2 regions of the Planococcus sp. ANT_H30 genome follow, and region 2 is predicted to be linked to the other one. Evidence: riboswitches for the same ligand, from Rfam matches in the RefSeq annotation. Region 2 holds a riboswitch; the other holds the start of a gene.
The links. A riboswitch is a leader RNA that binds a small molecule or an ion and turns the genes downstream of it on or off. The one in region 2 is predicted to bind preQ1.
Positions count from the first base shown of each region.

Region 1: linked by a shared signal. The riboswitch ahead of queC (7-cyano-7-deazaguanine synthase QueC) and the one ahead of queF (preQ(1) synthase) in region 2 are both predicted to bind preQ1.

Region 1 covers NZ_VOBJ01000002.1:376,392-391,872, reverse strand. The annotation lists gene nhaC (Na+/H+ antiporter NhaC) at 1-794, shown strand, start outside; gene FQ085_RS07840 (universal stress protein) at 938-1,357, shown strand; gene FQ085_RS07835 (zinc ribbon domain-containing protein YjdM) at 1,449-1,790, shown strand; gene queE (7-carboxy-7-deazaguanine synthase QueE) at 1,849-2,556, opposite strand; gene queD (6-carboxytetrahydropterin synthase QueD) at 2,553-2,978, opposite strand; gene queC (7-cyano-7-deazaguanine synthase QueC) at 2,975-3,640, opposite strand; PreQ1 riboswitch class I at 3,647-3,690, opposite strand; gene FQ085_RS07815 (NADP-dependent oxidoreductase) at 3,811-4,749, shown strand; gene FQ085_RS07810 (universal stress protein) at 4,802-5,269, opposite strand; gene FQ085_RS07805 (M24 family metallopeptidase) at 5,499-6,596, opposite strand; gene FQ085_RS07800 (metal-dependent hydrolase) at 6,697-7,377, shown strand; gene FQ085_RS07795 (DRTGG domain-containing protein) at 7,768-9,075, shown strand; gene FQ085_RS07790 (YtpI family protein) at 9,163-9,468, opposite strand; gene FQ085_RS07785 (DHH family phosphoesterase) at 9,561-10,505, shown strand; gene dnaE (DNA polymerase III subunit alpha) at 10,524-13,580, shown strand; gene FQ085_RS07775 (FadR/GntR family transcriptional regulator) at 13,694-14,344, shown strand; gene accD (acetyl-CoA carboxylase, carboxyltransferase subunit beta) at 14,328-15,200, shown strand; gene accA (acetyl-CoA carboxylase carboxyl transferase subunit alpha) at 15,193-15,481, shown strand, end outside.
Region 2 covers NZ_VOBJ01000003.1:277,241-292,721, forward strand. The annotation lists gene FQ085_RS09800 (metallophosphoesterase family protein) at 269-769, shown strand; gene FQ085_RS09805 (STAS domain-containing protein) at 832-1,701, opposite strand; gene FQ085_RS09810 (hypothetical protein) at 1,860-3,050, shown strand; gene FQ085_RS09815 (thiol-disulfide oxidoreductase DCC family protein) at 3,109-3,507, opposite strand; gene FQ085_RS09820 (nuclear transport factor 2 family protein) at 3,563-3,925, opposite strand; gene FQ085_RS09825 (TraR/DksA C4-type zinc finger protein) at 4,009-4,536, opposite strand; gene FQ085_RS09830 (phosphotransferase family protein) at 4,630-5,562, opposite strand; gene FQ085_RS09835 (cation diffusion facilitator family transporter) at 5,670-6,572, opposite strand; PreQ1 riboswitch class I at 6,678-6,725, shown strand; gene queF (preQ(1) synthase) at 6,823-7,317, shown strand; gene FQ085_RS09845 (queuosine precursor transporter) at 7,330-7,980, shown strand; gene FQ085_RS09850 (endonuclease/exonuclease/phosphatase family protein) at 8,024-8,863, opposite strand; gene FQ085_RS09855 (MerR family transcriptional regulator) at 9,399-10,163, opposite strand; gene FQ085_RS09860 (ABC transporter ATP-binding protein) at 10,226-11,965, opposite strand; gene FQ085_RS09865 (DUF3817 domain-containing protein) at 12,113-12,424, opposite strand; gene FQ085_RS09870 (class I SAM-dependent rRNA methyltransferase) at 12,589-13,782, opposite strand; gene FQ085_RS09875 (hypothetical protein) at 13,901-14,104, shown strand; gene FQ085_RS09880 (SpoIIAA family protein) at 14,158-14,514, opposite strand; gene FQ085_RS09885 (GntR family transcriptional regulator) at 14,698-15,360, shown strand; gene brnQ (branched-chain amino acid transport system II carrier protein) at 15,461-15,481, opposite strand, start outside.

The DNA.
Region 1 (15,481 bases), on a different contig from region 2:
GATGGACGACAATTCCCGCTTTTGTCATAACTCTAGGGTTGTTTGTATGGCTTTCTCCGGAGGCGACGGGAGCTAGTGTGCAGAACATCTCGATCTTTAAAGAAGGACTGTTAGCTACAGGCATGATTCACGGGTATACGCTTGTTCCATTAGTCGTGCTTATTGTTTTAACCTTGGCGAAAACACCTGCTTTAATGACGCTGGCATTAAGTTCAATATCAGCCATTGCGATTTCTTATCTGCATCAAACGTCTACAGCTTCCGAGATTTTTAAGGTGCTATTTAGCGGATATGTGTCTTCTACTGGTATCACAGAGATTGATAGTTTGTTGTCACGTGGTGGAATGGAGAGCATGATGTTCACGGTAGCCTTAGTACTGCTCGCGCTTAGTATGGGTGGATTGCTATTTACTTTAGGGATTGTTCAATGTTTGTTAGCTAAAGTAGAGAGCGTACTGAGAAAAGTTTCGTCGGTTATTGCGGCTTCGGCATTAACCGCAATCGGTATCAATATTCTGATCGGTGAACAATACTTGTCCATTTTATTGACGGGACAGGCATTTAAAGAGCCTTACGACAAAGTAGGACTCGCAGGGAAAAACTTGAGTCGCGTGATGGAAGATGCTGGAACAGTCGTCAACCCACTTGTTCCTTGGAGCGTATGTGGAATTTTCATTACGGGTGTTATTGGCGTTCCGACACTGGAGTATTTACCATTCGCATTCTTTTGTTTGCTATCGCCTGTTCTAACGATTTTATTTGGATTCACCGGAAAAACGCTAACATACAAGTAAATAACGACTATAAAGAGAAAACAGCTGACGTTTATCGTCATCTGTTTTTCTAGAGAAGCAGGGAATTTCAATAGAAAGTCGAATAGTGTCAGTAGAGGGTACTTATTGCAAAGTCACGGAAACTAGTTTAAAGGGGTGGAGAAATGTATCAATCAATTTTAGTCGCTATAGACGGTTCTGAAAATGCTGAACGAGCTGGAAAGCAAGCTGCCCAACTCGCAACGTTAGTGAAAGGGACAGAAGTGACAATCGTATACGTTTCTGATTTTGATGAAGACAGCAATGAAAAGGTTCACGATGGTGGTCAGCTCGAGTTTGAATTGTCGCGAAAGAAAAAAATTCAACCGATCAAAGAAGCTTTAGAACGTGGAGAAGTCTTTTACAAAATTGAAATGATGCACGGTCGTCCAGCACCCGTGATTATTGAAATGGCCAATGAAGGGGAATTTGATTTGGTTGTGATTGGCAGCAGGGGATTAAAGCCAGTATCGGCGCTAGTACTTGGCAGTGTCAGTCAGAAAGTTGTCAATCACGTGCATTGTCCCGTACTAGTCGTAAAATAACTCAGACGGACGAGTGGATAGTTCTGGTATACTGGTAAAAAGATTGTTGGTATTACTGATTAACTGACTAAAAGATCAGCTGGAGGAGAAAATGACTACATTACCGAATTGTCCTAATTGTAATTCTGAATATACGTATGAAGACGGCAATCTGTTTGTCTGTCCTGAATGTGCACATGAATGGAATTTAGCGATTGAAGCTGAACAGGATGAAAAAGAAAAAATCGTCAAAGATGCAAACGGAACGGTATTAAAAGATGGGGATGCTGTAACAGTCATTAAAGACTTGAAAGTCAAAGGCAGTTCGTCAACTTTGAAAATTGGAACAAAAGTAAAAAGTATCCGTTTGGTTGATGGTGATCACGACATTGATTGTAAGATCGATGGTTTTGGTCCGATGAAACTAAAATCGGAATTTGTTAAAAAAGCATAACACGAAAAAAACTCCGTCGACCTTTTGAGGTCGACGGAGTTTTTTCGTGTTTATCTGTTTAAACGCCGCGTTTATTGCCCCATACTAAAGTATGCAATTGCGGCAACACTTTGGCATCATTCATAATAGGGGACTGAATATGGTAATCAATTAATTGTTCGTATCTATGAAGTAAGGTAGTCACTAACTGCAAATCATCTGTCGTTGCAGTGTCTTCGTTACCTGTTTGTAAGAAAAATGGAACTGCCGGGTAACGCTGGTGAAGTTTTTCTGCATAAGCAAAGTCAATTTCGTCAAAAATAACAACTTTCAGGCTGACATTGGCATTTTGCAGTTTTTCTATAAATACATCTAGTTTCGTTACATCTGTTTTCATACCAGAACTAGGTGGTTTTGGTGACAAGGTAATATCATCGATTTCTATCATCCACTCTTGCCAAAGAGATGCCTGCGTTTCTACAGCCACTTTCCAGCCTTGCAAATGGCACAAATCAACGAGTTCACCGATACCTTTATGGAGAGCGGGATTGCCACCGGATATGGTGACATGCGAAAAGGCCTTGCCACCGGTTTGGATGAGTTCCTCAACGATTTCAGTAGGTTGTTTGGAGACGCTTGTGCCTGTGCCATCCCAAGTGAATTTAGAATCACACCAAGAACAGGAATAATCGCATCCTGCTGTGCGCACAAACATGGTTTTTTGTCCCATTACCATGCCCTCACCTTGAATGGTTGGACCGAAAATTTCCATCACTGGAATTCTCATAACAAGTCCTCTTGTTTCGGACGGAATACAACATAACTGGTTGGTGTTTCACGAACGATAACTTGCAGACAGTTGGGACGGTTGCTGGTCGCTTGCAGCATCGTTTGAATCGACTGCCACACTTGCTTAGCAAGAAGCTCGGTGGTCGGAAATTTAGTGGCAAATTCCGGATGATCGTTCAAGACACTGTGGTCGTATTTTTTATGAATCAGTTCTTTTAATAATTTAAAGTCAATTAGAAAACCAATGGCGTCAAGTTCGTTACCTGCGATTGTAATGTTGAGGTGATACGTATGGCCGTGCATGACTTGGCATTTCCCTGCTTCTTCACTTGGAATAAAATGCGCTGCTGAAAAATGAAAGTCCTTATTGAGCTCAAATTGGAAATCGTGTGGAATTGTCGGATAAAATTGCTGCATCATGCTCTAACACCAGCCATTTTTTTATCCTGATAGCGAGCAAGTCCATCATTTCGCAATTTGCAGGCAGGACATTCGCCACAACCAGTGCTCGGGATGCCGTTATAGCAAGTTAAGGTCTTGTCTTGAATAAATTCAAAAGCACCAAGTGTATCAGAAAGTTCCCAAACCTCGGTTTTGTCGAGCCACATTAACGGCGTATGGATGATAAACTGCTTGTCCATTGCTAAATTTAATGTGACATTTAGTGAACGAATAAACGTATCACGACAATCGGGATAACCGCTGAAGTCGGTTTGACTTACTCCAGTAATTAAATGTTGGCAACCGATAGCGTCTGCATAAACTGCTGCAAAAGATAAAAATAAGTGATTTCTGCCTGGTACAAAAGTAGATGGCAATTCACCATCTTCTGCGGTCACGTCGATATCATCACGTGTTAACGCATTTGCTGAGAGTTGATTGATCAAAGTCATATCCAATACCTTAAATGATACACCTAGTTCTTCAGCGATTTTTCTGGCACACTCAATTTCAGCCGAATGACGCTGGCCGTAATCAAAAGTGACGGTTGCTACTTCTTTGAAATTCTTGATTGCCCAAAATAGGCAAGTGGTACTGTCTTGGCCACCGCTGAAAACGACGACTGCTTTTTCTTTTTTCATCTGTAACACTCCTTAGTTTTTTAGAGAGGGAGTTTGCGAACCTCTTTTAGCGAACAGTGTTAATAATAACATAATGTACCAGAAAAGAAGACTATAAATGCAAGTCTCCGGAAGGTGTACTATTTCTGAAATAGGGTATATTTATAGAATAAGGAAAGGGGATGTTTGACATGAGAGCAATTATTATCGACAGTTATGGTGGTACAGAACAACTGAAAGAAAGAGAAGTAGAAAAACCAACTATCAACGAAAATCAGGTGCTAGTTGAAGTTCATGCCACTTCTATAAATCCAATTGACTGGAAATTACGTGAAGGCTATTTAAAAGAAATGTTACCTTGGGAATTCCCGATTATTTTAGGTTGGGATGCAGCGGGTGTGGTTGCTGAAATTGGCACAAACGTTAAGCATTTCAAAGTAGGCGATCGTGTCTTTACGAGACCTGCGACAACACGTCAAGGGACTTATGCAGAATTTGTGCCAGTAGAAGAACAGCTATTAGCTCATATGCCAGAAAGCATGACTTTTGAAGAAGGCGCGGCAATTCCATTAGCTGGGCTAACTGCTTATCAATGCCTTGTCGACTTTGCCGAAGTTAAAAAAGGAGATAAAGTATTGATTCATGCGGGAGCCGGTGGAGTGGGAAGTATGGCCATTCAAATTGCTAACAGCATCGGAGCGTATGTAGCGACGACTGCAAGTGACAAAAACGATGAACTGGTCAAATCACTAGGTGCAAACCGTGTCATTAATTACAGTGAAGAAGATTTTAGTGAGTTACTGGAAAACTTTGATGCAGTATTAGACACAATGGGTGGAGAAGTACTAGATAAAAGTTTCAAAGTCTTGAAAAAAGGCGGGAAACTGATTTCGATTGCAGGTCAGCCTTCTGCAGAGAAAGCGCAAGAGCACGAAGTAAAAGCAAGCAGCTTTTGGTTAGAGCCGAGCGGTGAGCAATTACATCAGCTGGCTAATTTGTTTGTATCAGGAGAATTTAAACCTGCGATTGGTCACGTGTTTGAGTTTAGTGAGCAAGGGTTAAAAGATGCACACGAACTTAGCGAAACTCATCATGCTCGCGGAAAAATTATTATCAAAGTGAAATCTTAATAAAACGAAAAAATCCTTTCACATGAGTGAAAGGATTTTTTCGTTTTACGTATTAACCTGTTGGTGCATCGTCTTGAGCTTCTTCAGTACGTACAACCAATACATCACATTTTGCTGAACGAACAATGTGTTCTGAAACGCTACCGATTAGGAAACGTTCAACCGCATTTAATCCGGTAGCACCACAGATAATTAAATCCGCTTCAACTTTTTGTGCCAAATCTCTTGAAATCATTGTTTTAGGAGAACCATAATCGACAACAATGTTCACTTTTTCAACACCACCGGCTAACGCTTCTTTTTTATACTCTTCTAATAAATCTTCAGCAAACTTTTGAGCACGGTCAGCAATCGAGCGATCGTACGCTTCAATTGCAGCGAACGAACGGGTATCGATTACGTTTACCAAATTTAATGTAGCGTTATTCCGTCCAGCAATACCAACTGATTTTTTAAATGCCCACTCAGCTTCTTTCGAACCATCGACTGCTACAAGAATTTGACTGTATTTTAATGTCATCCTACATTCCTCCTTTATCTCTCTTTGTAAACATTCGCTAAAACTATCTAAGTTCCTGCTAAATTGGATGTAATTTCGTGAATTTTTTGTCTAATTAAAGGCGTCTTTTGACATGGTAATTAGATGAATAGAAATAAATAGCTAGCAGTAAAGTGATGGTTTAAACCAATCGTTCAATTTACGGTAAATGAAAAGCGACATCAGAATTTTTCTGGTGTCGCTGTGTCTATTAATTATGGATAATTTGAAGTTCTTTCGGGAATTTTGTCAGTACTTCGTAACCATCTGCAGTTACAGCGACGTCATCTTCAATACGAACGCCGATTTTACCAGGAATATAAATACCAGGCTCTAATGTAAAGACCATTCCTTTTTCCATTTTTATCGAATTCTCTCCATGAATAGAAGGGAATTCATGAACATCGATGCCTAAACCATGTCCTAAACGGTGTGTGAAATACTCACCGTATCCTGCATCTGTAATTACTTTACGTGAAATTTGATCAAGTTCAGCAGCTGTAACGCCAGGTTTGACCGCTTCAAGAGCAGCTGTTTCAGAACGATAGACAATATCATATACAGCCTTTTGCTCTTCACTAGGTTCTCCAAGCGCTAATGTACGGGTAATATCTGAGCAATAGCCTTTATGAACAACGCCAAGGTCAAACAATACCAAGTCGCCATTTTTCAATTTACGATCGCCAGTTTTACCGTGTGGTGAAGCCGCTTTGTCTCCAGCCAATACAGTTGTATCGAACGACATATGCGTAACGCCACGTTTTTTTAACGCTAATTCAATTTCTGTCATGACTTCAATTTCAGTAATGCCTTCTTTAATTGTTTTTGCAGCTACTTCAATCGCGTAATCAGCTAATGCCGCTGCTTCACGTAATATTCGAAGTTCTGCGTCATCTTTTATTACACGCATAGCATTTAACTGATCGTCTAGTTGTACAATTGTACGCGGCTCAAAGAATGAGAGAATCGCTTCGGAGCGATCTACTGTCATATGCGCTTTTTCAATTGCCATTGTTTTTAATTCAATGCCACGCGATTTTGCTGTTTTATATAAAATTTCCATGGAATTTTGTGTGTCTTCGTGACCGACGATTTCGCCTGTCCACCCAGCATTCTTTGCATCTGGAATTTCCATTTTAGGACAAATTAAAAAGGGTTCAGCTTCTGCGAATATCATGACACCTAGTAGACGTTCATGTGGATTACTTTTGAAACCACTAACGTAAAAAACGTTGTAGGGATCTGTAATAAATGCCGCATCAATTGAATGTTGTTTCAGGTAATCTTGTAGTTGGTTAATTTTTATCATATGTATTCCTCCTCTATATGTGTAGCATATCAAAAAACAGGGTATAAATCAGCTATATGACTTGAATTCACTATATTCAAACATCAATTGGAGGGATTTTATGCACGTCTCATATCATGGTCATTCTATTGTGAAAATCAAAACAGGTGAATATACTATTTTAATTGATCCATTTATTAACGGCAATGAGTTCACTGATTTAACGGTCGAAAAAGAAAGGCCAGATGTGATCCTCTTAACACATGCCCATAACGACCATGTTGGCGATACCGTCGAACTAGCGAAAAAAAGTAATGCGCAAGTTATAGCTGTATTTGAACTAGCTAATTATTTAGACAGTCTCGGTGTAAACGCAGTAGGTATGGGGTTAGGCGGCGCACACGAATTCGAGTTTGGTGTGGTAAAGTTCACAAAAGCATTTCACAGTTCTTCTTTCACAACAGCAGAAGGTGAAGTCGTTTATGGTGGCATGCCAGCTGGAATTTTATTTACAGCAGAAGGCAAAACAATTTACCATGCAGGTGATACAGAAGTGTTTGGTGACATGAAGATGTTAGGTGAGCGAAATGATATTGATGTGGCGTTTGTACCAATTGGCGATCATTTTACAATGGGGCCAGAAGATGCAGCTTATGCGGTCGAATTATTACAACCGAAAGTGGTTGTTCCGATCCATTACAATACATTCCCGCCCATTAAGCAAGATCCTGAGTACTTTAAGTCGTTAGTAAAAGATGCACAAGTAAACATTTTACAGTCAGGCGAAAGCATTAAACTGTAGCACATAAAACAACCCGAAGAGTAAAAACTTTTCGGGTTGTTTTATGCCGTTTATGCCTGTCGGACCAAAACGCCCGTCTCCACTTTTCGATTTGTCTAGTTGCGCCGGGCTGCTCCTCGGGACATAAGCCACAGTGTCAGTGCGGCTGAAGAAATGCCGCTCGGCCACTGCGTCTTATGCCTGTCGAACCAAAACGCCCGTCTCCACTTTTCGATTTGTCTAGTTGCGCCGGGCTGCTCCTCGGGACATAAGCCACAGTGTCAGTGCGGCTGAAGAAATGCCGCTCGGCCACTGCGTCTTATGCCTGTCGAACCAAAACGCCCGTCTCCACTTTTCGTGTACTTATGCTACACTGTAAGGTAAAGGAACGTAGAAAGAATGGGTGAAATCATGGCGACTAAGCATGAACAAATACTGGATCATATTGAGACTTTAGCTGTGGGGGAGAAAATCTCGGTACGGCGTATTGCGAAGGATTTGCAGGTCAGTGAAGGAACTGCTTACCGCGCGATTAAAGAAGCAGAAACAAACCGATTGGTGTCGACCATTGAACGTGTGGGGACAATTCGTATTGAACGTAAAAAGAAAGAAAATATTGAACGATTGACCTATGCTGAAATTGTCAATATTGTTGATGGGCAAGTGCTGGGTGGTAGAGCTGGGCTGCACAAATCCCTCAACAAATTTGTTATTGGGGCCATGCAGCTAGAAGATATGATGCGTTACACAGAAGCAGGCAATTTACTAATTGTTGGGAATCGTTATAAAGCACATGAATATGCACTTCGTGCAGGTGCGGCAGTACTTGTGACCGGTGGATTTGAAGCATCGGATGGCGTAAAAAAATTAGCGGATGAATTCGAGCTTCCGATTATTTCGACTAGCTACGATACGTTTACGGTTGCCACAATGATTAATCGAGCCATTTACGATCAATTAATTAAAAAGGAAATTTTGTTAATTGAAGATATTTTAATTCCGCTAGAAGAAACCGATCATTTAAATCTTAAAGAACCCATTCGTCGTTATCACGAATTAAATGAAGAAACGACACATGGTGGCTTCCCAGTAGTGGACCAATCCAATCGATTGGTCGGCATTATTACTTCGCGTGATGTGATTGGGCATCCGCCTACGGAATTAATAGAAAAAGTCATGACTAAAGATCCCATTACCGTCTCAATGCAGACCAGTGTTGCGGCGGCAGGACATCGTATGATTTGGGAAGGCATTGATTTACTGCCTGTTGCGGATGACTCTGGCAAATTGAAAGGCGTTATTAGTAGGCAAGATGTGTTAAAAGCGATTCAAACGGCTCAACGCCAGCCACAACAAGGCGAAACAATTGATGATATCATCAAAAGTCAACTTCACCAACAAACTAGCGACAAACTATTGCTCGAGTTTCGCGTGACACCTCAAATGACGAATGCTTATGGTTCGATTTCTCATGGTGCGTATACCATGATTTTAACCGAAGCGGCATCGGCAATATTAAAAACGAAAAACCGAAAAGATAGTGTATTAGAAAACTTAACCATTTATTTTTTGAAGCCGGTTCAGTTGGATGTGCTGGTGTACGTCAAACCAACCATTTTGGACATTAGTCGAAAATCTGCCAAAGTTGAAGTTGAAGTATCTTTGGAAAACGAAATCGTCGGAAAAGCCATGTTGACTTTCCAATTACTAGATCGTTAAAGCAAAAAGACCTCTAAAAGGCAGCAGGCACACTCAGTAAACGAGTGTGCCTGCTGCCTAATTAGTCTGTCGGACAAATGAAATCACTTATGGATTCAAATCTGCTTCTTCTTCCAGAAATACATGATAATGACGCGCCGCTTTGTAGTTGTAATAAACCAAAGCTAGACCAAGAACAATGAAAATAGTTGAAATGATGTACGTAATCACGGTTTGAAAAACGAATAGTTGATTGACACCAAAAAAGGCGACAAAACTTCCCAACGCCATCGATGCACGTGCAGCATACCATTTTTTTCGAATGGGCAAAACGGTGCGTGTGCGGAATTGCTTTGTTTTGTTATAAAAATAAATGACAAATGATACAATAATTAAAACGACAAAAATGAACATAAGGACCTCCTGAATTCCAAAACTCATTATCATTGTACTGAGAACTGAGTAAAATTGCGAATGGATTTCCTTATAAATGGAGGAACTCGGAAATGAACAGTCAAATCATCGACACAATTAAGCAATACAGCACCATTATTATTCATCGTCATGTCCGCCCCGACCCGGATGCGTATGGTTCACAACTTGGTTTAAAGTACTTGCTGGAACAAAACTACCCAGACAAGCGTATTTTAGCTGCCGGTTCACACGATTACACGATGGATTTTTTAGATTTTCCTGACACTGTCGAAGATCAAGATTTCGAAGGGGCTTTAGTAATTGTCACAGATACTGCCAATACAGAACGTGTGGATGACCAACGCTATAAGACAGGCGACAAACTCATCAAAATTGATCACCATCCAAATGACGATGCCTATGGAGACATCGTGTCTGTGGATACAACGGCTAGTTCAGCATCTGAATTGATTTATGACCTTTATACATATGGTCGTGAACATGAAGACTGGAACATGTCAGCAAAAGCAGCTCGTTTATTGTATGCAGGAATTATTGGTGACACTGGACGATTCTTATTTCCAAGTACCACACAAAAAACTTTTTCAGTTGCCGGTGAGTTGATCAAATACGATTTTGATCGCAATGCGCTGCATAACGGCATGTACGAAATGGATCGTAAATTATTGCATTTGCAAGGATATATGTACCAGAACTTCAAAATGGATGAAAATGGTGCGGCGTATGTTAAAATCACCAAAGACATTTTAACAGAATTTGATGTTACAGCAACAGATACTTCTTTATTGGTTGGTTCGCTTGGAAATGTAAAAAATATAAAAGCGTGGGTTATTTTGATTGAAGAAGACCGTGAAATTCGAGTTCGATTGCGTTCGAAAGGACCAGTTATTAACGAGTTGGCTAAAGAATTTGGTGGCGGAGGTCACCCGCTGGCTTCTGGGGCAACTGCGTATTCATGGCAAGAGGCTGACCGTGTAATTGATCGGCTAAAAGAAATTTGTGCAACTGCAAATTAAGGAGGGAGTTTATTGTCAATGGTTTATCCGCATATAAGCACATCAGCCGATTTGCTGAAAAGCACGGTGCGCCTTGACGAACTTTTCCCTTATTTAAAGGAACAAGGAGCCACATCAGTCGCAATCGTTAATACAAAATTGTATGGCATTTTACCGTTTTGGGAAGAATGTCGTCGTGCAGATATTCACGGAGTAATTGGTTTATCAGTTTTTATCGAATACGAAGAGCAGCATTATCCAATCATTTTGTATGCCCAGACCAATAAAGGTTATGGCAACTTACTGAAAATCTCCAGTGCTCTTTCGACGAGAGACAAAGAGGCAATACCTGAACAATGGTTAAAAGCTTATAAAGAAGGCTTGATTTGTGTCATTCCAAACAAAGCAGAGTGGCTATTAGCTGATCGGAGTCAGGTTTTCCAATTTGTAAAAGACTTGTTTGGTGCATGCGCTTTTGGAAGTCTTGAACGTCCAGGTGGTGTTAAGTCTCAATACGAGTCGATGTTTATTGAATTGTGCGACACCATCCAATTGCCCATTATCGCAACACACGAAAGTCGTTATTTGCGTGAGCAAGATGCATTTGCTTATGAAGTGGCATCTGCGATCGGTCAAGGTCTAAAGATGAACGATCCGCAAAGGCATGAACCGGAGCACACGAGTGCCTATATTCCAAGCCCTAAAGAATTGGAATCTTGGTTTGTAGATCATCCGGAATGGCTCTTGCGTACAACAGAACTGATGGCAAGTTGTCACGTAACAATTCCAATGAATCAGCAATTGCTGCCGGTTTTTCCTGTGGATGATAAAGTTGACAAAGCGACTTTTATTGCGGAACTATGCAAATTAGGGTTAGCTGAACGGAAAGTCGGATTTTCAGAAATTTATCAGCAGCGTTTAGACTACGAATTATCGGTCATCGCTAAGATGGGCTTTATCGATTATTTCTTGATTGTTGCAGATTTTATGAAATATGCCAGAGATCAAGATATTTTAACAGGTCCTGGACGTGGTTCTTCGGCAAGTTCACTTGTTGCGTATTCGCTGAAAATTACCGATGTTGATCCGATTGAACATGGGTTGTTATTTGAACGTTTCTTGAATCCAGAGCGAATTACGCTGCCAGACATTGATATCGATTTTGCTGATCACAGGCGCCACGAAGTGGTCGACTATGTAGCGAAAAAATATGGTGCAATTCGCACGGCGCAGATTATTACATTCGGCACCTTATCAGCGAAAGCCGTTGCACGTGATACTGCCCGTGTATTTGGTTTTGAAGCAGAAGAACTCGAAGCCATTTCAAAAATGATTCCAAATCGTCCAGGAACGACATTGCGCTCAGCTCTTAAAGAGTCTACTGCATTTAACGATTGGATTATTGAAAAAGAAGAACGCAAATCTTGGTTTAAAACCGCGTTAAAATTAGAAGGCCTGCCACGCCATGCTTCGACACATGCAGCAGGTGTGATTTTAAGCCCGACGCCGCTAGTGGACCACGTGCCGATTGAAAAAGGTCATGAAGGAATCTATTTGACGCAATGGCCAATGCAAGAACTCGAAGCCATCGGTTTGTTGAAAATGGATTTTCTTGGTTTGCGTAATTTAACCATATTAGAACAAATCCGTAACTTGGTTTATTGGGATACCAAAAAGCGAATCGATTATAGAAGCCTTCCACTAGAAGACGCTAAAACCTATCAACTGCTGGCCAAGGGCGATACGACTGGCATTTTCCAATTAGAGTCTGACGGCATGCGGCGTGCGCTACAACAAATCAAACCAACGGCTTTTGGTGATATTGTTGCTGTCAATGCCTTGTTCCGACCAGGTCCAATGGAATTTATCCCTCTGTATGCGAGACGGAAACACGGACAGGAATCTGTTAAATACGTTCATCCGATTCTTGAACCAATTTTGAGCGAAACATACGGCGTCATCGTCTACCAAGAACAGATTATGCACATTGCCGCGAAAATGGCTGGATTTTCTCTTGGACAAGCCGATCTATTACGTCGCGCTGTCAGTAAGAAAAAAAGAGAAATTCTAGATGAACAGCGTGCACACTTTGTCCGAGGGGCAAAAGCCAAAAATTTTACAGAAGCAGAAGCGGCAGAAGTTTATGATTTGATTGTTCGTTTTGCCGATTACGGTTTTCCAAAAAGTCATGCGGTTGCTTATAGCATAATTTCTTATCAACTAAGCTATATGAAAACCCATTATCCAGTCTATTTCTATACCGGAATGTTGACCAACAGTGCGGGTAATGTCGATAAAACAAAACAATTAATGCAAGAAATCAAAGAAAAGAACATCCCGTTGTTGTCACCATCTATTCAAAAAAGTCGTCATTCGTTTTCTGTAGAAGCTGGCGAAATACGAATCGGTTTGAATGTAGTAAAAGGAGTTCCAGGTACGACTATTAAAGCGTTACTGGCTGCTAGAGAAAGTGGACCGTTTAGTAGTTTGTTTAATATTGCCGAACGTATTTCGGCTTTGCATTTTAACCGTAAATCATTTGAGCCACTCATTAAAGCAGGTGCTCTGGATGAATTTGGTTATGACCGTGGAGTGTTACTGGCGTCGCTTGATAGTGCCATTAAGCATGCTGAACTCGTTAAGCCAACAGAAGATCCTGGCTTGTTTGATGATATGGGCTCTAGCTTCATGAAACCGAAATACACGAAGGCTACAGATATGCCTGAAACGCTAAAGCTTGACTATGAAAAAGAAGTTCTTGGTTTTTACTTGTCGAAGCATCCGATTGAACGTGAGAAAGAAAATCGTCAAAAAACCTATCAAGATCTGAAATCGCTGAAAAACAAACGGGATAGGGAATCGGTAACGGTTTTAGGTATGGTAGAAGATGTCAAACGGATTCGTACAAAAAAAGGAGATGCTATGGCATTTGTCACTTTAATGGACGATACGGGTCCAGCTTCCGTTACGTTGTTTCCAGTGGAATACGCTAAATACACTCCTCTTTTGGAACTCCATGCTGTACTCGAAATCCAAGGTATAGTCGAAAATCGTAATCAGAAAACGGCTATTATCTGTAAAACAATAGAAACTTGACTGCTTTTCTCAAAGAAAAGCAGTTTTTTCTTTACGTAACAGTATTTTTTTTGTAAGGTAAAGGATATGAGTGGCCAGACCACTTTCAAAAAAATGGGAACTGAGGAACCATCATGAATCAATCGAAACGTTATTTAGATATAGTACGGGACATTCGTGATATGATTCGACAGGAAAAAATCAAGCCTGGAGAGCGCATTCCATCTGAAAGAGAATTGGCTGAAACGATGCAAGTGGGCCGTTCAACATTGCGAGAAGCGCTTCGTAGTCTTGAACTGTTGGGGTTGATTGAGACTCGTAGAGGAGAAGGTACCTTTTTGTCTGATCACAGAAACCATAAATTGGTTGAAGTTCTATCAACTTTTGTTTTACAGGATAATCGGTCACATGAAGATGTCTGGGAAACTCGGTTGCTTCATGAAATCGCTGCTATTCATATAATTTGTCGAAATGAAACCATTAGCCAAATGAAAGTTTGGGACAGTTTTCGGTTGCGCTTAAAAGATGAAAGTTTTCAGCGTCAAGACTTTGTTAGAGAACTAATGGTCTTGTCTGGCAATCGTTTGTCGTTAAAAATTTGGTTTTTGCTTACGCAATATAGTGGCAACCCATATGATGGAACCATTTCTTTTGATGAAATTGATTTTATGAACAGTATACTAGCAGCAATCGAGCAACAAGACGCAGATACAGCTATTCGAGAGTTTCGAACTTGGAGTGACTGGCTAAAAAAGGAGAGAACACACAATGGCAATCATTCGTGATATTTTTAAACGCAATAAAGATAGCAAAGAAGCAACCATGCCGTCAAAATCTGCAAAAGATGTACCAGAAGGTTTGATGACGAAATGTCCTTCTTGCAAGGAAATTACCTTAACAAAAGATTTAGAAAAAAATAAAAAAGTTTGCCCGAAATGCGATCATCATTTTAAAATGACCGCTTACGAACGGATAAATAGTTTATTGGATGGAGACAGCTTCGAGTCAATGGACGACCATTTGAAATCACAAAATCCGCTTGGCTTTCCAGGATATACGGAAAAAGTTCAAGCAGACAGCGAAAAAACTGGTTTGAACGAAGCCGTGTTAACGGGTTCTGGTAAACTGCAAGGACAAGATATTGTGTTAGCTGTAATGGATTCGCATTTCCGTATGGGTTCAATGGGCTCGGTTGTCGGTGAAAAAATTACGCGCGCCATTGAAGCGGCTACAGAACGCAAATTGCCATTTATCATTTTCACAGCGAGTGGCGGTGCGCGTATGCAAGAAGGGGTTTTATCTCTAATGCAAATGGCGAAAACCAGTGTAGCATTAAAGCGTCACAGCAATGAAGGTTTACTTTTTGTGTCAGTCTTGACGCATCCAACAACAGGTGGTGTATCAGCAAGTTTTGCATCAGTAGGAGACATCAATATTGCCGAACCAAAAGCACTGATCGGTTTTGCAGGTCGTCGCGTTATTGAGCAAACCGTCCGCGAAAAATTGCCGGAAGATTTTCAGACTGCTGAGTTTTTATTGGCGCATGGTCAATTAGATGCAGTTGTCCACCGTGCTTCGATGCAACATACACTGGCGACCATCGTGCGCCTTCACACGAAAGGAGCTGTCACAAATGGTTAAAAAGAACGGTAAAAAAACATTGCCTTTTGAAGAACCACTTATTCAGCTGCGTGCAAAAATCTCTGAGCTAAAAGATTACACAGCAAACGCTGAAGTAGACTTGAGTTCAGAAATCAAGTCTTTAGAAGAGCGTTTCTCTAAACTAGAAGAAGAAATTTACGAAAACATGAAACCTTGGGACCGTGTTCAAGTGGCTCGTCATCCTGAACGACCAACAACGCTCGATTACATACCGATGATTTTTAACGATTTCATTGAATTGCATGGAGATCGCTTGTACG
Region 2 (15,481 bases):
GGAGCAAAATAGCGAAGACGCCTTGGGGAGCAAGCGAAGTGCTGAAATCCACTCGGGCGTTTAGCCCGAGTTAGTTCAGCGCGAGCCCCCGGCAAGCGAGCTGTTTTGCGGAATATCGACTACTATAGGTTTATTAGTTCAACATATATATTTCTTTTTTACTTCTCATTAGACACTCTATCTTAAACTTCAGATTGAGTAGCTAGGTTTCGACGATGAGGCATTTGTTTGGTAAAGTAAACAGAAGATACTGACTGGAGGCGTTCAGATGAAGAAGATTGTTATTGTTTCAGATACACATATTCCATTTCGCGCTAAAAAACTACCTCAGCAACTGGTGGATGCATGCCAAGAAGCTGACTTTATCATTCACGCAGGTGATTGGCAAACGATGGATGTCTATCATGAATTAGCAGCTTATGCTGAAATTGATGGCGTCACTGGCAATGTCGATCCGTGGGACATTCTTGAAAAGTTTGGCCGCAAAAAGATTTTTACCTTCGGAGACTTGAAAGTCGGAGTCGTTCACGGTGACAGTGACCGTAAACCGACCGAACAGCAAGCTTATGACACGTTTAGCGATGACGATGTGGACATTATCGTTTTCGGACATTCCCATACACCCGTCATACGAGAAGTTGATGGTGTGACATTATTTAATCCTGGCTCACCAACCGATAAGCGCAGGCAGCAACAATATTCTTTTGGTTTATTAGAAATAGACGATTCGTGGGAACTCAAACACGTTTTCTTTGATAAAGAAAATTAGGCTGCGAGCAACTCATTTAACTACGTATTGCAGTCAAATAGGACGAAGAAAATCAGACCTCCTCAATGAGAGTCTGATTTTTCTTTGCACTCTTTTATCAGTACGAACCCAAGCTGTTTTAAAGCTGTCTCTAAATTAGCTTCAATCATGACCCCTTTTAGTGCAGCCGCAAAATGTGGCACTTTTAACGCCATAAAAGGCTGAATTCCCGTAATAACCGGCGTGACACCAATTACTTTCAGGATATTAACCAATTTTAGTAAGTATTCCCCAACAGTAGAGTTGATTTGTAAGACACCTGAAACATCGATAATCAAATAATCCATAGATTCTTGGCTACATTTTCCAAGTACGTGCTTGATGATAACTTCTGCACGCGAAGCTGTAATTTCACCTATAACAGGAACGATTGCTACACCTTTAGTTACTGGCACGATAGGCGCAGTCAGTGTTTGAATTTGCTGATTGGCTTTCTCAAGTTCTAATACATAGGTCAATAAAGTCGACATCATTTCAAAAGTAGAAAGGTCTTCCTCAGAAAGTTTATGGGATTGATCATCTAGTCCGCAAATCGTACCATAAACCGTACGATCGCTGTAATAAACTGGAACGCCGACGAATGTACCTTGACCATAGTTTTTTGTAATAGCCATCGAACGAGTTAACTCACTTGCTGAAACATCTTCTATGATTAACGGAGTAGGTCCGTGATTTATGCTCAAACTGCAGTAAGACTGAGGGAGTGGCATCGAACTCCCTTCTTCTACAAGGCTCTTACTGCTATTATGTGCTTTAATAATCTTATTTGTCTCGCCATCATTTTTAGCAATAAATAAGGAATTAATGCCAATTTGCTTGCTTAGCAACTGCAAAATATAGGCAGCTGCATCATCAAAGTTACCAAAACCTTTTGCTTCATGCGCAGTTTCCATTGCTGTTCCCCCTATCCGCTTTGCTCATTCTGTACGTAATTTTACCGACCTTGCCATTAACAGCTTTCCGGTATGATGGTTATTTATTCTCTTCTAAAAAGGTTCATTTTTATTGTTGAAAGGGTATATGCCTAACAATAGCATGTGGAGGTGTAAATATGGAAAACGGATTAGATATTCTTGTATTGGAACAATCCAATACATTCATTTATTTCAGATGGACAGCGACCGAGGACGTTTGCCGCGTAAAGCGAGATGGGCAAATGGTTTATACCGGCACTCAAAATCGCTTTAAAGATGAAGGATTAAAAGAAGGTCACTTGTATACCTATACACTTGAACGCCTAGATGCGTCAGGACACTGGGTAGATAAAATCAAGCTACAAACAGCAACAGAAAAACGACAAATGAACAGCAACAATCGTTTAGCAGAGTTAGTTTTAACGACCATTGTTTCTAACAGTCGTATTTCTTTAGCTTGGGGAAAAATTGTTGGCATTACGGCTTATGATATCTATCGCAATGGAGCATTTATTGAAACCGTTGAAAAAAATCAGTACACGGACCGACAAGTTTCGATGAACGAAGAAGCAACTTACTGGATTCGTGGCAACCGTCCAATCGTAAAGTCTCAAAAAAAGGTTAGCGACAAAAAAATTGCGTTAAATAAGTTTTTTAATAGTTTACACCAAAAATCTCCGCAAAAAAAAGCAGCAACAGAAGACTTTTGGCTGACTAAAAAAATTGCTTCTCTCGATTCTTTATTGTCCAATAAAGAATCGACTCAACTAGTCCCAGCCTGGCAATTACGCTATACTACTTTTCTGCCAGATACCTTATTGAAAAACCCTAATCTCTTGTCCCCTTTTGCCTATTTTCAAGGGGATGGACGAAGCTTTGACGCTGAGTCACCGCATTACCGGTCTCAAGTCAATCTTACTATTAACTTTAACCAAAGTCCGACATTGGTATGGGACAAGCACATAGGACCCACCATTGGATACAATTGGCGAAAAAATTTTAGCAAAGCTGATATTGCTTCCTCTCAAAAAATTGAATTAGAGAAAGCAGCAGAAATCGAACAAAAAATGGTCATCACCTTAACGCATTGCGTAGGAAACCCACTCACAACGTCACCAAACATTGATTACGAACTATCAGCTGATTTTTATCAAAATGGCACGTATGACATTATTGGCGTACATGATCAATCGCCCAATCACGAAGTTTATTTGAAGTTTGAAGATAACCACGAATGGACGGCCATTCATCAAAAAGAAAGTGAAGGTCTCGCTTTTATGGCAGGACCTACTGCCAGTCACTATTGGCGAATATCCAATTTCTACTGAGATTTTCTATTCCTAAGAAAGCCCGAACCCGAGGATTACCGGATTCGGGCTTGTTCTATTATTTGTCCAGAAATCGTTTGCGTATGTGAGGAGGGGGCAGCATGCAGCTATCCAACTTGCCGAATACTTTATACCGATTTTTAGCGATAATGTCATACGCGCCGTCACGAACTACTCGTGGAAATGGTTTCAAGTAATGCGCCAATTTCCAGAGACCTGTTAAGTGATGCGAAATCATTAAAGCCCCTTCAGATTTCACAAACGCCTGTCCATCCTTGATCAATACTAAACTATCGACATCTCCCGGTACTTTGAATTTCCTTGAAAGTTCTTGGCCAATCTCACTTTGCAACGAAGCAAACTGATAATAGCCAGCGGGATCATGATTGATGATAAATTGAACGCTTGAATCGCAAAAATTGCAGTCTCCATCAAATAATACGATGGCATGTTCCATGAAAAATTCCTCCTTCGACAAAATAGTTCTGTTATGTGAATAGCCTATTCTTTCTTTATTCAAACACGTTGCTAGCTGAAACTGTTCCTTGATGGAAAAATAATCTCCAGCCATTTTCTCGTTTTTTCCAGACAGAACTCCGGTTCGTCAGCTTTCCCGTCTTTAAGTTGGTTATTTGGTACGTGGTCAGCACAGCATCTGGACCTAATTTGTGCATTTCGAAAAAATGAATAGCCATTGGGTCGGGATTTGATGGAAAATCCCCTTCAAAATCCTGACGTTTAATAAGACCTCCAGAACTGCCAAATTCAAAAAACTCATCGTCCAGCACTTCACTTAACTTATCGGTTGAAACCCAACACTCTTGCTCCAAGTGGCTGCATTCAAGCCTATAAATTTCTTCTTTCAATCTATCCATACTTAACCCCCTAGCTGTTATTTCCCGGGAAATCGTGCTGTTTTTTAAATCCCCTCCTTGCCTAACGGCAGGAGGGGATCGTTTTATTTATCGTCTTTGAAAAAATCTTGTGAATCTTCGCTTGGTTGATCTTGCGGTGTATCCGACGAGCCAAAATCCTCTACATCTTCAAAACTATCTTGGTAGTCTCGAATGCCATCGTCTTCTTTTTTGACAGGCTGTGCTGTGGAAGCCTGTAGAACATCTTCTTCAGATGGGCGACTTTCCAAATCCGGATGTTGATCTGCGTGATCGATACAAGTCAACGCGGTTGGCAATGCTTCCAATCGTTCAAACGGAATTTCTTTGCCACACACTGAACACGTCCCGTAGCTACCGTCTTCAATTGCAGCTAGAGCTGCTTTAGCGTCTGCTAATTCTTCTTCTTTAAACTGAGTCATCGCCAGACCGCGTTCTTGATCGTATAAATCTGTGGCATTGTCAGCAGGATGATTATCGTAGTTTGAGAGCTCGGTCGTCTCAAACTCTTCTGTATGCTCTACGCGTTCTTCTAGTGATTCTACTTGTTCTACTAATTGCTTTTTCAATTTCTTTAGTTGTTCATCTGTCATCCAATTTCCTCCTCAAAAAACTCACTTATTGTTATATTGCCTTTATCGGGGAAATCAAACCTGAAATGATACTGACTCTTTTAGCAGGAGGACTTAAAAGTCATCAAATCGATCCAAAAGACTTAATAAATAATCATCTAATCGATGTCGTACCAACTCGTCAGACAATCCTTTCATACCGAACGCTTTCCACCCCGGGTACACAGTAGGTGATCCATTTAAGGTGTCTATTAGTGAAACCAGATCCCAATACGGATCGTAAACAAATAGATTCCCAGCATGCCGCTGATACGCTGCCAGAAACTCATTAGCAACAGAAATTCCATACATCTGAGCTAGGTTGACACGGCAATGGCCAACATCGATTCCTGCGGGCCCTCGACATGCGTTGACCCAGTCTACGATAGCACTAATTTCGCCGTTTTCCCACAGCACATTAGCTGGATGGAAATCTCGATGAATGAAACACTCCCGCACTTTAGGACGGTTTCCAGAAACAATGTAAAAAGCTCGCATCCAATCGTTTTGAACTTTGGACCACGTCGGCTTTTCAAGTAAGAACGCATCGTTATAAGAAAAATATTCGTATGGAAAGTCTTCTGCCTTTATTTGATGCAACTCTGCCAAAGCCGCTGCCAGTCGATCTGTCCAGTTGTTATCATGAGTTGGTTGAAGTACGACAGAGCCAGACTCTTTTGTCATGAATACTGCAGGCACGCCATTTTCTTGTCCGGTTTCGTCATAAGCGATTAAGTGAGGGACAAGAAGGCCGGACTGCTCAGCGTACTGAAGGCTATCTGCTTCATGTCTTGCTAAATCAGGCTCTTTTTCCAACCAATCGGCTTTATGAAAAAGTCGCAGAACGTAAGAAAGCACTTGATCGTTCTCTTTGACAGTTAGCTCAAATAGCTTTGAAGAGGTTCCGCCCGTCAGCGGATCAACGTCGATGATTTCTACTTGCTCGTTTAGTTGGCTTTTCACCCATTCTATTGATTGCTTTTGTAATCCATACTGTTCGCCTGCCATTCTTGTCGCTCCTTTCTGCCTATCTTTTACCTTTAGTTTACCATGAAAAATATGGATGCTATCCGTCAATGATAGAGAAATTAACAGATAATCCACTCTTTTTAAATTTATACCTTTAGTGAGTCGTGTACAGTGTCGGTTTTTTCAATTTGGATGGTGGCATGTTCAATTCCGCACACATCATAAACCAATTTCAAAGCTTCTTGAAGAACCTTTTGCTCTTGTATATTGACATCGACATCAATGTGGCATGTAAACAAGTCCATGCCAGATGTAATCGTCCACACGTGAAGGTCATGAACGTCTAACACACCTTCGATTTCAAGCAGCCGCTCTCTCACTTGCTGCGTATCAATCGTCTCAGGTGTTCCCTCCATCAAAATATGAATGCTATTTTGAAGAATGCCCCAGGCGCTCCGCAAAATCAATAACGCAACAGCGACCGAAATCAGCGGATCCGCTATCGTCCAGTCAAATAACAGAATAAGCATGCCCGCTACTATGGCGCCTACTGAACCAAGCGCATCTCCGATAATATGCATATAAGCACTTTTCATATTAAGATTGCCTTGAACATCGGCACCACGGTTTAACACCCACGCGCTCAATACGTTAGCAGCAAGACCAATTGACGCAATGACTAGCATCCAACCTCCTTGAACTTCCGCAGGCTCATATAAACGCTGGACAGCTTCATAAATGATAAAACCTGCCATAACAAATAACGTAATACCATTAATAAAGGCGGTAAGAATTTCAAAACGGTAGTAGCCATAGGTTTTGTTAGCAGACGCTGCTCTTCCCGCAAACCAAATAGCTGACAAACTCAGTACCAGTGAAACCGTATCCGACAACATATGACCGCTGTCTGCAATTAAAGCCAAACTGTTTGTGAAGAGTCCGCCGAAAGACTCTAGCAACATGATGCCGGCTGTTATGATAAGTGCGATAGATAAAGCTTTTTTATTGCCGCTTCTAACTGTTTCAAAATGATCATGATCATGCCCCATGCGATCCTCTCCTTTGGCTGTTGCTAATATGTTAACAAATTTGGTCGATTGACAACGCATAGTAAGTCTTATACGATAGATGAGTAAAAAGTAAATACCCCGGCAACGGGAGAGGTTCATAGCATTTCACCCTCTATAAAAAACTATGGATTGTCGAAACTCAGCCAAATCCACATGCGATTTGGCTTTTTCTTTTGTCCGTTTTTTATAACCCTCTTCCTAACCGGGCATCTAAAAGGAGGCCGTTTTTATGGCAGGAAGAAACGAAGACACGCTCGAGCATTTAGAATTGCTTGGCAATCAAAACACCAAGTATAAATTTGAATACGATCCAGACATTTTAGAACCCATCGACAATCTGCACAGCCGTGATTATTTTGTGAAATTTAATTGTCCTGAGTTTACTTCCCTTTGTCCGCAAACTGGGCAACCCGATTTCGCTACGATCTACTTGAGCTTTATTCCCGACAAAACATTAGTCGAAAGCAAATCACTGAAGCTTTATTTATTCAGTTTCCGCAATCATGGAGATTTTCATGAAGATGTTGTTAACATCATTATGAATGATTTAATCAAATTGATGGATCCTCGGTATATCGAAGTTTGGGGAAAATTCACGCCACGTGGCGGTTTGTCGATTGATCCTTACACAAACTATGGCCAACCTGGAACAAAATACGAAGAAATGGCATCGTACCGGATGATGAATCACGACATGAATCCCGAAACGATTACCAATCGATAAGGAGCTCAGCAAATGTTACTTTATTTGAACGGCGCATTTGTCGGCTTGTTAATCTTATCGAATATACTCGCGGTGAAATTATTCAGTATCGGCGAATGGGCTGTTTTACCGGCTGCTGTCATCGTCTATGTTTTCACTTTCCCGATCACAGATACGATTGCAGAAGTATATGGCAAAGAAGCTGCAAGACAAACCGTTACAGCAGGATTTGTTACACAGCTTTGTGCACTGGCGTTTATTTTTCTTGCTATTCATTTGCCAGCTGCTTCTTTTTTTACGAATCAAGAATCATTCGAAACCATCTTTTCTGCAGGTTTTCGTGTTACTGTAGCCAGTCTCGTTTCTTACTTTATTAGTCAAAACCTGGACGTCACTATTTTCCATAAACTGAAAGAAAAACATGGTCATTCCAAGTTGTGGCTTCGCAATAATGCCTCAACAATGGTCAGCCAATTGGTCGATACGAGCATTTTCATCACCATCGCTTTTTATGGCACTTTGCCAACTAGTGTATTACTTGGCATGATTGTGACACAATATGCATTCAAATGGCTCGTGGCTGCAGCCGATACGCCACTGGTGTATTTACTCGTCAAGTTATGCAGACGCGATCTAGCAGACCATCAAATTTACGGACATCAAAAACCGGAAGCTCTCCAATAGAGAGCTTCCGGTTTTTTCATCATATATGCTGAAGTTTGACTGTTTAGACCTTTGCCCGTTCTTTTTGCAAACCATCTTTACTGTGTACTGTCGCACCAGTCAGGACCATATCCGCTACAATCGGCATATGATCGGAAACGGCCGTCTCAATAACGGCTACCTGTACGACATCAATAGCGCTATCTGAAAAAATATAGTCGATTCGTATTGCCGGAGACAAAATCTCAGCTGTTTCTTTATTTGTGTAAGGAGAGGGATATGTGTAGGCATCGCCTCTTTTCATTGTCAAAAAAGCATCGTTGAACTGGCTGTTGAGTTTTTGCATATAACCGTTCGAAGGTGGGGCATTAAAGTCCCCAACAAGAATTTGTGGAAAGCGGCTTTTTTCTGTAAGGGTCAAAATTTCATCAACACTAACTGCTAGCTCTTCATCTTTCAGCGCTAAATGGGTATTAAATACACTCAAATAACTACCTTCCACTTCAATGATGGTTTCTAACAGACCCCGTTGTTCATTATTTCCAAATGGACACGGAACTTGAGTCAATAAATGATTTTCGACGTATTTGATTGGGTAGTTACTCAAAATGACATTGCCATATTGATGATTCGGACGTTCTGAATCTTCAGGTGCAAAACTCATATTAGCTCCGTAAGCCGCATGCATGCCAAGTCTTTTGCTCAACCACTCTACTTGGTCCACAAATGAACTGCGAGCAGAAAAATAACGGTCAACTTCCTGCAAGGCAATAATGTTCGCACAGGATTCCTCGATAACTCCTGCGGTCCTCTCCAAATCGACGACTCCATCCATCCCCAACCCATGAGCAATGTTAAAAGACATGACTTTGACAATTGGTGCTTTCTTTTGATTCCCGTGCATACAAACCTCTCCTTTTCGATTAACATAAATCGTTGGCAGCTGTTTAATTGGCTTTAGTATAACAAGTGCTTATGAAGTGGCTGTGACAAGAGTGTAAAGATTTCGTAAATGGAAAATCCGAGGCGGTCCGACTTGCTTCCATTTCAGAAGAGTTTACGCACGTTCAGTAGAGTTTACGCACGTTCAAGAAAATTTATGCACGTTCAATAGAGTTTACACACGTTCAAGAAAGTTTATGCACGTTCAGAAGAGTTTACATACGTTCAAGAAATTTACGCACGTTCAGTAGAGTTTACGCACGTTCAATAGAGTTTACGCACGTTCAAGAAAATTTACGCACGTTCAGAAGAGTTTACGCACGTTCAAGAAAATTTACGCACGTTCAGTAGAGTTTACGCACGTCCAAGAAAGTTTATGCACGTTCAGTAGAATTTAGAGATGCGCAGCAAAAACAAAAGCTCCGCTCTAAACCAATCGCAACATAAAAAATGCAGGCAGCCTATTAAGTCTCGGCTGCCTGCACTTGAACAAATTTTTATTCTTCTGGTGATGTATAAACCACAATGGCGTCCCTCAAAAATTCAGCGGCTCCAAGGTTTACTTTGTTGTAATACGCAGCAAATCGCTCGTCTGCCACATAGATCTCTGCGAGTCCTCTATGCGCTTTCTTGCTATAGGACGGCCACGTAAAGTTTAACCACTGGCGATGTAACGCAGCCATTTGCTGAGCCGCGTCGCTCGACGGGTCTTTCGTTTCGATAGCGTTTGCCAAGCTGTTTAATACTTGCTGCTCTAAACTTTTAAACGCCAGAAACTTCTCTTCGCCCATCCCTAACATGTTGGCATTCGATTGATCGACTAGACTATCACCATATTTACTGCGTATTTCATTGCCATATTGCTGTTCGTTGTCGTCCACACGTTTTTGCTGAAAGCCTTGAAATTTCTCTTTGTCCCCCATCATGCTCTCTCCTTTTTTCGTGGAAATGGTTTTTTCCACATTGATAATCAAGAGATCCAATTGCAGCCGTTTCGCGAGAAGTGTTTCCCGGTGTGCTTTTAAAGCTTTGGCACTATCGAAGCCAGAGTCATTAACGATGTTCTTTATCTGTTCCAGTCTCAATCCGAGTTCGCGGTAAAATAAAATTTGCTGCAGCTTATCGACTTCCCGCGCGCCATAAATTCGATATCCGGACGCATTTTTTCTTAACGGCTTCAATAAATCAATTTCATCGTAATAACGCAAAGTCCGCGTGCTAACTCCGGCTAACTCCCCCAACTTTTGCACGGTATAGTCCATTTCTCCACCTCCTAATGAATCTACCCTACACCTTGACGTTACGTTAAGGTCAAGCAGGTTAATCAAGTTAGTTGCTGTGTGGCAAAATCGCGGTACAGCGCGTGACTCGCTATTAGTTCTTGGTGAGTTCCAATTCCGGTAACACGCCCTTTTTCAATAAAAACAATTTTATCCGCATCCACAATTGTCGACAGTCGATGAGCGATAACCAAAGTAGTCCGCCCTTCCATTAAGCGACTTAAGGCCTGTTGAACAATGCCTTCTGACTGACTATCTAAACTCGCTGTCGCTTCATCCATCATCAAAATTTTGGGATCGCGTAAAAAAGCTCGGGCAATGGCAATTCGTTGACGCTGACCGCCGGATAACTTAACGCCGCGTTCCCCGACTTCTGTATCCAGTCCATCAGCAAAGCCACGTATGAAATCTTCCGCATAAGCCATACGTGCAACTTGCCACAATTCTTCAGCTGAAATTGCTGCCGAGTTTGGCAATCCGTACGTTAAATTTTCGCGAATGGTGCCACCCATCATAGCACTTTCTTGCGACACATAACCGATTTGATCTCGCCAAGACGTGATTGAAATTTCATCGATTGGCATGTTCCCTATCAAAATCTCACCTGACAGTGGTTCGTAAAAGCGTTCAATCAACCCAAAAATTGTAGTCTTTCCACCACCACTTGGTCCTGCAAATGCAATCATTTCACCGGGTTGTGCTTCAAATGAGATATTAGCTAGAACGGGCTCTCCTTCCCCATAAGAAAAACTTAACTTATTAATTTGTAACGATTTCCCGGCAATATCTAAAGTTGATTTTGGCTGTTGTTCTTCTAATGGCAATTCTAAAATGTCGATAATGCGTTCTGTCGCACCTTTGGCTTTTTGAAGCTCTGTGAAAAAGCGCGCGAAAGTCGCCATCGGAACAATAATTTGAAATAAATACAATAAAAATGCAACGAGCGAACCTGTCGACATTTCCCCATTTGCTACACGAATTCCGCCGTAGCCGATGATTGATACGATAACGACCATGACGACCAAATACATTAACGGTGCAATCAATGCGTAAATTTTGGCTTCTTTCATACCAAGCGCAAACAATTTATGGATGCCTTGTACACCTTTTGTTTCTTCTGTATGTTCAGCCGTTGAAGATTTCATCAACCGAATTTCACCCAAAGTTTGTTGCACATGCCCCGTAAAATGAGCAGTCTCGTCTTGTAAGCTACGAGAAATTTTGGCCATTTGGCGGCCTAGCGGTACCATAACGACAACTGTTAGCGGAACCGACAACATCATCAGAAGCGTCATTTTCCAGTCCAGAATGACCAAAATAATTACTGCCCCAATTATAGAAATAATGCCGGTAACGAAAGAAGGGAAATGATCCGTGATTAAATTCCGAACAATTCCCGTATCATTGACAACTCGACTTACCGTTTCTCCACTGGAATGCTGATCAAAATAACGGACACGCAAGCGGATCAATTTTGCCCACATGCGCTCTCTCAAGCCAGCGACTACTCGTTGTCCGACCATGCTGAGCAAGTAAATCGAAATGCCATTAATGACAGCTTGCACAATAAAAGCCGCAACGATTCCAACAATCAACGGAACACTTAAGTCATTAAGGGAAAAACCATCAACTAGATTTTTTGTTAATAACGGTACCACAAGTCCAACAAGCGTAGTAATCAGACTAGCCGTCAAACCAATAGCTAGCGCAAGTTTCGGGATTTTCAATGTCAACAATAGCGAAATAAACGGCTTTAAACTCTTTTCTTTAGCGTTCTTTTTCATCATAGGAGCCCCTGTTCTGTCAGTCGCATGAAGCGAAGTTACTCTAGTTCTTCACTAGTTTATTACAGAAAACTTATAGCTGTTCTACATACACTAAAAACACCTGCAGAAAAATTCCACAGGTGTTTCCATTTATAAAATCGGTGTTTAGGCAGCTAAAGTTTTCAGCTGTTGCCAATTTTCAAGGCGTTTATCTAAAATGAAATTACCAAACGGCACGAATGCTGAAACAACGGCACCTACAGAAAAACGGAACGGCCATTTAAAAACAAACGTCATATAAATGGTAATTAAAATATACATACTGAACAAAGCCCCGTGAATCGGTCCAATCACGCTAACCGCTTCTGGAAAATCAAAAAAATATTTTAACGGCATCGCAATAAACAGCAAGATTAGCAGTGAACCGCCTTCAACTACGCCCATAAAACGAAATGTGCTTAACGCATTTTTAAACATGAACTATCCCTCGCATTCTGCTTTCATTATAAAAGCGAAAGGGGAACGCTGTACAGGGATTAGCGGGAGAACGCGGGAACTTTCTACAAAAGTACGCAAAATTTCGACACAAACCATGAGTCGTTCCTTAGTTAACTAGGCTAGAATAAAGAAACCTTTCTACGTTATCCTAGTTTCACAAAAAGAACTTTCAAGTAATTGCCTTCTTTAAATTCTTTGTGCACGCGGAAATCACTAGGTAATGTGAATTCCTCAACAATGCTGTATTTTCCACCAAGTTCCTTAAAGGCTTTGTCGATAAATCCTTTAAATTTCTTCATGCCAAAAGAAGCACTATTGGTCGAAGCAACGATAACGCCGTTTTTTTCTGTAATGGCGATTGCCTCTTTCATCAAGTTCGTATAATCCTTAGACGTACTAAACGTGTATTTTTTTGAACGCGCAAAGCTTGGTGGATCTAAAATCACGACATCAAACCTTAATTCTTTTCGCTTAGCGTATTTAAAATAATTAAAGACGTCCATAACCAAAATATCCTGATTTTCAAAATCAATGCCATTCACACTGAATTGCTCAATCGTTTTACTAGAACTTCTCTTCGCCAAATCGACACTCGTCGTTTTCCGTGCTCCGCCAAGTGCGGCTGCTACTGAAAATGCGCCAGTGTAGGAAAACGTATTGAGTACTGTTTTGCCTTTGGCGTATTTTTGCTTGATCACATTTCGTACATCACGCTGGTCTAAGAAAATTCCTGTCATCGCTCCGTCGTTTAAGTAAACAGCAAAGTTCACACCATTTTCTTTGACGACTAACGGAAATTCACCGCGTTCGCCCGCAACAAAATCATCTTCCTCGATATACTGACCTTTTGTATCAAATCGTTTTTTCTGGTAAATGCCTTTGCATTCCGTCACATTTTGAAGTGCGGCAATGACTTGATCTTTAAACGTATAAACCCCTTCACTATACCAGCTAAGTAAATAAAAACCGTCGTAATAATCAATGATCAACCCTCCGAAACCATCACCTTCACCATTAAAAACGCGAAAAGCGGTCGTCTCTGAGTTATTGAAAAAAGCTTGTCTACGAGAAATCGCAGTCGTCAACTTGCGTTCAATAAATGCTTGATCGACAGTTTCATTTTCATCATTGGTCAGCACCCAGCCATACCCCTTATTTTGTAAGCCGTAATAGCCTTTTGCTAAAAAACGTCCTTGTTTATCAACAAGTTTCAAAATACTTCCTTCGGTTTGGAGAAATTCTGCATTTTCTAAAGCTTCTTTCGTCACTAAAGGATAACCGTTAGCGTAACCTGTCTTAAATTTATCGTTTATTTTAACTGAAATTTCCGAATTCATAATCTCTCATCCTATCTGTCAACCACTGTTTTGCTTTATAATTAGTGTATACGATAGCTGACCGGATTCCCACCCTCGCCATGTGAATTTTCCAACACACTCAGTAGGAGGAATTGCCATGAAGCAGAAGTTTTATGTTTACAATATTCTATTAACTAATGGGGAATACCTGGAGAACATCCGCGTTGAAGGACCTCTTGAAGACCACTTTCCAGGGGTTTCGGTGAGTCTTTTTTCTGTTGAAAATATCGAAGGGAAAACGATTGTCTTAAGCGTATTCCACATCGTCAAAGCCGATTTAATTAGCATAGAAGAGTCATAAAGCAGATTCAGACTACAAAAAGCGTTTTGCATGACAGATGCAAAACGCTTTTTCTATTCCTGAATCCAGTCCCAAGCATTGTTCATTTCATCTAATGTAAAATATTTCACTTCGAGTTTCGGTAATAATTTTTCTATTTCTGCTGACTTTTCTTTTATATGGCTGGAACTGATTACAGCAAATTTATGAAAATGATTCCATGCATCCATGTTTACTTTCATGCTTTCTTCTAGTCCTTCAAAAGATGCGCCTTGTCTTTCACTTATAATGGCATAAATATTGAATTTTCCTTTATCCGCATATTTTTCTTGAATGATTTTATCAATTTTCATCGCATCCCGGTATGTGGCTGCTCCTTCGAATTCAATAGCGATTGTTTCTATGTCTTTGCTTGGTACAAATGACAACATCTTTATTCCTCCTCGTCAGTAATAGACTTGTTGTTAGTTTTCATATTCCCCATTTAGAAGCTAACAAACGGCTATAGCCAGACTTTTTAATGCTATCTACCGATATATTGCATGAAATATTTTGTCGATGGTGCCAATTACTGTATAATAGAATCTATTACGCAGTAAAAAGGGGAGCTTGTAATGCCTATTCCAGTTAATCACGCTAAGCCAGTCCGCGTGTCAGCTAAAGAAAGTGCTTATCTTCAATTACAGCAATGGATTATTGATGGTACGCTGCAGCCTGAAGAAAAATTAATCGATACAGAATTGGCGCAAGCATTGAGTTTAAGTAGAACTCCAATACGCGAAGCGCTGCAGCTGTTGGAAGTTCAAGGGTTTGTAGAAATGTTTCCAGGAAAAGCTACACGCGTCACTACTATTAAAAAAGGGGACCTCAAAGACTTGTTGCCACCTCTCGCTGTTTTGCAAGCCTTGTCAGCAGAACTTGCTATTCCTAATCTTGACGAGCATGTCTTTCGTTTGCTCGAAGAAACTAACCAACGATTTATTGAAGCCATTGAAAGCCAAAATGGTTTTTCAGCTTTAAAAATCGATCAAGAGTTTCATCAAATTATTGTCGATGCTGCAGATAATCCTTATATCCACTCAATCCTCAGCAGTCTCCAGTCTCATGTAAGACGACAATTTTTTCATCATTCATTGATGTTAACTAAGAGCTCATACGATGAGCACGTCGAAATTATCCAGACCTTAAAAGAAAAAAATCCAACTAAAGTGACACAACTTATGAAATCCAATTGGATTCGTACGATCGATGAGTTGTCGACTGAAAAACTTCTGTAAACTAATTAGAAAAAGCTGCATCAAAAGCATAGACGCTTTTGATGCAGCTTTTATTTTAGAAGCAAACCTGGTTTACCAGACCCGCCATTATTGCTTAAAATTATGCGTTATGCTGAGCCGA